DNA from 2 places in the Nonomuraea sp. NPDC049421 genome. Region 2 is predicted to be linked to the other one. Evidence: riboswitches for the same ligand, from Rfam matches in the RefSeq annotation. Region 2 holds a riboswitch; the other holds the start of a gene.
The links. Region 2 has a riboswitch for cyclic di-AMP ahead of AB0K18_RS06565 (GH25 family lysozyme). Riboswitches for the same ligand answer to the same signal wherever they lie in the genome.
Positions count from the first base shown of each region.

Region 1 (3,401 bases), on a different contig from region 2:
TAGCACTAGCTCACCCGCCACTTCTGTACTATTTCGCCCCAGATGTAAATCCTGGGGAGGGCGATACAGTGAGGTTTGGCCGGGTGCCGATGGCCGCGGGTCTCGCGTTCGGACTGATGCTGACTCCGATGGGAGAGGCCCTCGCTGATCCCCAGCCCACGCTGGCCCAGGCGAAGGCCAAGCTGGAGAAGCTCAACGACAAGGCGGACAAGGTCGTCGACCGGTACAACACCGCCACCGAGCGCTACAAGAAGGCCAAGAGCACCTACTCCTCGCTCGACACGAGCTACAAGCGCAAGCTGGCCACCGTCGCCGACCTGCGCGCCCAGGTGGCCGGCATGGCCGTCGACAGCTACAAGCTGGGCGAGGACATCACCTCATGGCCCGGCATCTTCGGCTCGAACGATCCTCAGGGCCGCCTGTCCGGGCTCGCCGTGGCCGGGCAGCTCTCCCAGGAACGCCTGCAGAAGCTCGCCGCCTTCGACCGGGAGAACCGGGGGCTGAAGATCGAGCGGGACAAGGCGCAGAAGGCGCTCAAGTCCGCTGACAAGGAACGCGACGCCGTCCAGAAGGAACGCTCGGAGATCCTCAAGCTGATCGCGCAGCAGAAGAAGCTGCTGAAGAAGCTGGGGGCGTACAACCCGGGCAACCCCAACAGCACGGGCATCAAGTACACCGGGCCGGCGTCGGGGAGCGGGGCGGCGGTGCTGCGGTTCGCGTACGCGCAGGTCGGCAAGCCGTACGTGTTCGGCGGCACCGGGCCGGGCGGGTACGACTGCTCGGGTCTCACGCAGGCGGCCTGGCGGGCCGCCGGGGTCTCGCTGCCCCGGACGACGTGGCAGCAGTGGGCCTGGGGCCAGAGCCGGCGGGTCTCCCTGGACGCCCTGCAGCCCGGCGACCTCATCTTCTCCGAGGGCCTGGGACACGTCAGCATTTATGCGGGCAACGGGCAGATCGTCCACGCGCCGCAGACCGGCGACGTCGTCAAGGTCGTCAAACTCTCCGCCTACGGCCGCAACCTCGTCGGCGCCATCCGCCCGTAACCCGGCTCCCGGCTCCCGGCTCCCGGCATCCGGCATCCGGCTCCCGGTATCCGGGTGATTCGGCCGCTTAAGCCCGGCCGCGAAGGTTTTGGTCTGGCTGCGTAAGCCCCGGCGGTTCGGCCGCCGGGGCTTACTGCGTGACAGCGGGGGTTTCGGCCTGGCGTCGGCTCTTGGCGATCGCGTCTGGCACGCCCCTCATCGCAGTCGCGTTCAGCATCAGCGCTCTGCGCACGCGGTGGCCGCTCGGCTGTGATCCGTGTCGCAGCTCTTCTACGAAGATCTATAGTTGGCGGGCTCCTTGATCAACCTGGGCGCGATGGGCTTGACCTCCTGATCGGTCACTACTAGGGAGAGTCGTACAAAGGGTGGATTTTTCGGGGCGACGTCCCTCGCGTCCGGTCGGCAAGCGGGGCGAGAAGGGTGTTCGCGTTTGTGACTGGTGTGACTCCTGTGACTACTGGGACCTGACAAAAGCCCGCGAAAGCAAGTGTGAGTGAGGTCACATTTTGGTCACAAGACCTGGGGTTCCAGCAGGGGTTTCAAGTCTGACAAATCCTGCTATCTGATCTTTACAGGGCCATTCACGCTTTGCCGATCCTTGACCCTTCGGCGTAGCTTCTGGCGTCGTCGCGGTGAACAAGCCATGTCGCCGCGAACCGGCATCGGTCCCTCCCGATGTGAGACAGATAAAAATCCGCCGGTCGGCCCTGATATCCCCATCGCACTTCTGATCGGGGTGCCGACCTGCCGAATCCGTGCAGCCAGGAGGCACGGAGCCGGGGACCCAGCGATCCCACGTTCCCCGAGGGATCAGGGGTGAATCGGCGCGCCCATCGCGCCGTAGGGCGACTTCCACGCCCGAATCCGTCAGCTAACCCGGTAGGCGTTCGTGGAAGACACAAGGAGAAATCCTGTCTAACTCCCTGCAGAACCCCCGCCTGTCCCGCCTTGCCCTGAGTGGTGTTGCACTCACGATGACCGTGACGGCCGGAGGTATGGTCCTCCATGCCCCGGCGGCTCAGGCGGCGACGACCCGCGAGACCAGTGCGGCGGCCGGCACGACGGTGAAGGCGGCGACCACCGCCCGCACCACGGCGTCGGCGAAGGCCCGTAAGAGGGCCGCCAAAGCCGCCCGGCAGAAGGCGAGGGCCGGCAAGGCCGTCGCCGTGGCCAAGAAGCAGATCGGTGACCCGTACCGTTACGGGGGCACAGGACCTGGTGCGTTTGACTGCTCAGGCCTCGTCCAGTTCGCCTGGAAGAAGGCCGGCGTCAAACTCCCGCGCGTGGCGAGCAGCCAGTTCGTCCGCACGAGGAAGAAGGTCTCCTGGCGCCATCTCAAGCCAGGTGACCTGATGTTCTTCAACGGGCTCGGCCATGTGGGCATGTACGTCGGCAAGGGCAAGATGATCCATTCACCGCGGACAGGTGAACGGGTACGCATCGACAAGCTGAGCGGATGGCGAAGGTCGTCCTTCGTCGGCGCCGTCCGTCCCGGCGTGTGAAGAAGCCCCGTCCGGATCCTCCCCGATCCGGACGGGGCTCTCGCGTTCCCGAGCTTCACCTCGCGGGGTGCGTACGGGTGCTCTCGCGTTCCCGGCCCTTGACCCGCAAGGCAGCGCATACGATCGGGCACTGTGTCCGAGCAGGTGAGCCGACGAGCCGCGGTGACCGGGCTGGTGCTCCTCGCCGTCTCGGCCGCCGCCCCGCTGCCTGACGCGCCCGTCCTGCCCGCGCAGGCGCGCGACCTGTGGCCGGGGCCCCACGTCGTACGCCGCGGCAGGTGGTCCACCGTCGTGGGCCACGACGCCGGGTTCGACGCCGGGTTCGACGCCGCGGGGCTCGACGAGCTGGCGCGCGCGGCCGACACGGCGGGCCGGCGGGTGTCGGCGGTGCTCGCCCGCCCCGTACGTCCCCTGATCGTCGTCCCGGCCGACGCCCGCGAGGCCGCACGCCTGGCCCGGGTGGGCGGGGTGGACGGGCTCGCGGCGGTGGCCGACGGCGCACGGGTGATCGTCGTCCCCGAGGCGTTCGCCACCCTCAACCCCGTCGGCAGGGACGTCGTCCTCGCCCACGAGCTCACCCACGTCGTCGCCGGCACCGACGGACTGCCCGTCTGGCTGTACGAGGGTTTCGCCGACTACGTCGCCTACCGAGACGCCGGACTGCCCGTGGCGACGGCCGCCGCCGAGCTGGCCGCCGAAGTGCGCGCCGGGCGGCTCCCGACCGTTCTGCCCGGACCTGCGGCTTTCGCGGCGGACGGGGGTGACCCGGCCGGGCTCGCGCGGGCGTACCAGGAGGCGTGGCTGGCGTGTCGCTTCCTCGCTGACCGGTTCGGTGAGGGGACCCTGGTGAGGCTCT
Region 1 covers NZ_JBFAQA010000001.1:436,496-439,896, forward strand. The annotation lists gene AB0K18_RS02000 (C40 family peptidase) at 129-1,043, shown strand; cyclic di-AMP (ydaO/yuaA leader) riboswitch at 1,779-1,944, shown strand; gene AB0K18_RS02005 (C40 family peptidase) at 2,039-2,545, shown strand; gene AB0K18_RS02010 (hypothetical protein) at 2,678-3,401, shown strand, end outside.
Region 1: another riboswitch for cyclic di-AMP. It lies ahead of AB0K18_RS02005 (C40 family peptidase); the one in region 2 lies ahead of AB0K18_RS06565 (GH25 family lysozyme).

Region 2 (3,401 bases):
TGGTGACGTTTTCCAGCCGGTCGAGGTCGTCGCTGACGTGGTCGAGCAGGTCGGTCACGTCGATGTCGTCCGGGTGCCGCCGGGCCGCCTCCACCTGGACGCGCAGCGCGGCCAGCGGCGTACGGACCTCGTGGGAGGCGTCGGCGGTGAAGCGCCGCGCCGCCCGCGCCCGTTCGTGCAGCTCGTCGGAGCGCGGGATGAGCACGGGCATGCCCACCAGCTCGTCCCGCTCGCGCCCGCAGGCGTCGAGGCAGGGCTGGTTGGCCGCCACGATCGTCATGTCCCCTGCCATGACCAGGCACGGGTTCGGGACGGCCGCGAGCAGGGCGGCGTGGTCGTGTCTCATCGGGTTCCTCCCCAGGCGCCGGGCGAGCCTGTCACCAGCTAGGACAGCGCAGCCTCCGGGTCTGTGACCGGAAGGGGGCGACTTTACCGACCCGAGGGCTTAGGGGGAGACGGCAGGGGGAGGTGCGGTGGATCGAGGGGGAGGCGTGCCATGAAGGTCGTGGTGGTCGGCGGGACCGGCCTGATCGGATCGAAGCTGGTGACCAGGCTGTCGCGCGACGGCCACGAGGCGGTGGCGGCATCGCCGCGCACCGGGGTGAACACGCTCACCGGCGAGGGTCTCGCCGAAGCGCTGGAGGGGGCGCGGGTGGTGGTCGACGTGTCGAACGCGCCGTCGTTCGAACCGGCCGCCGTCCTGGAGTTCTTCGAGACCTCCACCGGCAACCTGCTGGCCGCCGAGTCGGAGGCGGGGGTCGGGCACCATGTCGCGTTGTCCATAGTGGGCACCGAACGCATGCCGGACAACGGATATTTCCGGGCGAAGGTCGCGCAGGAGCAGCTGATCGAGAAGTCGGGGATCCCGTACTCGCTGGTGCACGCGACCCAGTTCTTCGAGTTCGTGAAGGGGATCGCCGACGAGGCCGCGGACGGGGACGTCGTACGGATCGCGCCGGTGCTGTTCCAGCCGATCGCAGGGGACGACGTGGCGGCGGCGGTGTGCGAGGTCGCGGAGGGTAGGCCGCTCAACGGCCGGCTGGAGGTGGCCGGGCCGGAGCGGGTCAGGATGGACGAGTTCGTCCGGCAGGCGCTGGCGGGGCTCGGTGACCCCCGTGAGGTGGTCACCGACCCGCACGCGCGTTACTTCGGGAGCGAGCTGGGCGAGCACTCGCTCGTGCCGCTGGGGGAGGCGCGGCTCGGCGAGGCTCGCTACGGCGACTGGGCCGCCGCCGGGTAGAACGCCCGGGACGTCAGACGGACTGACGGCCCAGGGAGCGGAGCTGGTCGGGCGTCAGAGCCGAGACGTTCTGGTCGATGGGGACGTCCGTGTACTGGTGGATCGCCCACGACTTCCAGTCGGCCGGCGGCGTGATCGCGCCCTTGGCCCGGCTGTAGTGGGCGACCCAGAGCGGGTACTGCGCCAGGCCGTGGCCGTAGGTGTTCGCGAAGTTCCAGCCGCTGTAGAAGAGCGGCTTGGTGCCGGTCTGGTTCTCCACGTACGACAGCCACGCCTTGGCCCAGGCGTTGACCTCGGCGACGGACTTGCCGTCGGTCGTCTCCAGGTCGAGGACCAGCAGGTCACCGGCCTTGGCGGGCTGGGCGTTCACCGCGGCCAGGAAATGGTTGGCATCGGCGATGGGGTCGTCGGCGGGGTGGCCGTAGTGGTAGGCGCCGCGCACGATGCCCTTCTCGCCGAGCTCCCGCCAGTGCCTGGCGAAGGAGGAGTCGACGAAGTCGGTCCCCTCGGTGGCCTTGATGATGCCGAACTGCGCGGAGCTGGAGCTCCAGTCGTACAGCGGCTCGTAGTGGGAGATGTCCAGGCCGTAGGTCAGGGCGGAGCTGTGCTGGGCCGCCTCGTGCGGGGCGACCTGGTCGGTGGTGGAGGCGTGTGCGGTGCCGGTGACGGCGGTGACGGCGGCGAGTACGGCTCCGCCGAGCGCCAGTCCGAGGCGCTTGCGGTTCTCGGCAAGCTTGGCCATGCGGATGTTGACTCCTTGCTTCCATGCCGCCTACCGGGTTAGCTGACGGGTTCGGGACTGGAAGTGCCCTACGGACGCGGGCATGAGCGGGCGTCCGATTCACCCCGGAAAGTGGGTCCCCGGTTCCGCGAGACGCGGATTCGGCGGCCGTACGTCGGGAGACGGCGTACGGTCCGGTCAAAGATGTGAGGTCACGCGCTGCGGTGGTCCCTCGACCCGCAAAAGTACATAATTCGCAAAAGTATCTGCAAGTACTCCAGAGGGACTTTCACTCCGCTGGCCTAGTAAGAGGTTCGAAATCCCCGCGTACGTCGCGGATCCGGAAATGGGTAAAGTTTTCCGGCATTCACTCCAGACGAAGTGTTCGGGCCGTCCTGGAGAGGGTCTGCGGCGGCAGCGCGGCGCCGTACGACGGCACGAGCTCACGCAACGCCGGCCGCCAGCCGTCCACCCGGCCGGGGAAGGCGCGTCCGAGCACGTCCAGCATGATCGCCACGGACGCCGACGCCCCGGGTGAGGCCCCGAGCAGGGCGGCGAGCCCGCCGTGGGCCGGCGTCACCACCTCGGTGCCGAACCCGGCGATCGACCCGCGCCCGTTCACCGGCTTGACCACCTGCACCCGCTGACCCGCGGTGATCGGCTCCCAGTCCTCCGCCCGCGCCTCGGGGACGAACCGGCGCAGCGCCCGCAGCCGGTCGCCGCGCGTCTGCGCGAGCTGCCCGACCAGGTAGCGCAGCAGGGCCGGCTCGGCGCGGGCGGCGCCGAGCAGTGTCATGACGTTGCCGGGCGTGACGGATCCCGGCAGGTCGGTGAGCCTGCCGCGCTTGAGGAAGCGCGGCGAGAACGCGGCGAAGGGCCCGAACATCAGGTACGTCCGCCCGTCCACGACCCGGGTGTCGAGATGCGGCACCGACAGGGCGGGCGCGCCCGGCTCGGCGTGGCTGTAGACCTTGGCGTGGTGCCCGGCCACCAGCTCGGCCCGGTCCGTACGCAGGAACCGCCCGCTGATCGGAAACCCCCCGTACGCCCGCGTCTCCGCCACCCCGGCGCTCTGCAGCAGCGGCAGCGTGCCCCCGCCCGCCCCCAGGAACACGAACGACCCGCGCACCCCGTAGTCGCGGGCACCCACCAGGTCGCGCACCCGCAGCCGCCACGACCTGCGGTCACGGGAGAGCCCGCGCACCTCGTGCCCGGTCCGCACCTCGACGCCGTCACGTTCGAGCGCGGCGAACAGCCGCCGGGCCAGCACGCCATAGTCGACGTCGGTGCCGCCACGAGAGCGGCACAGCGCCACCTGCTCACCGGCGGGCCGGCCGGCGAACATCAGCGGCAGCAGCTCCGCCATCACCGCCCGGTCGCGGATGAGCTCGAGCCCCTCGAACAACGGATGATCGCGCAGCGCCGCGTGCCGCAGCCGCA
Region 2 covers NZ_JBFAQA010000003.1:109,566-112,966, reverse strand. The annotation lists gene AB0K18_RS06575 (HAMP domain-containing sensor histidine kinase) at 1-346, opposite strand, end outside; gene AB0K18_RS06570 (SDR family oxidoreductase) at 497-1,240, shown strand; gene AB0K18_RS06565 (GH25 family lysozyme) at 1,254-1,982, opposite strand; cyclic di-AMP (ydaO/yuaA leader) riboswitch at 1,995-2,138, opposite strand; gene mqo (malate dehydrogenase (quinone)) at 2,329-3,401, opposite strand, start outside.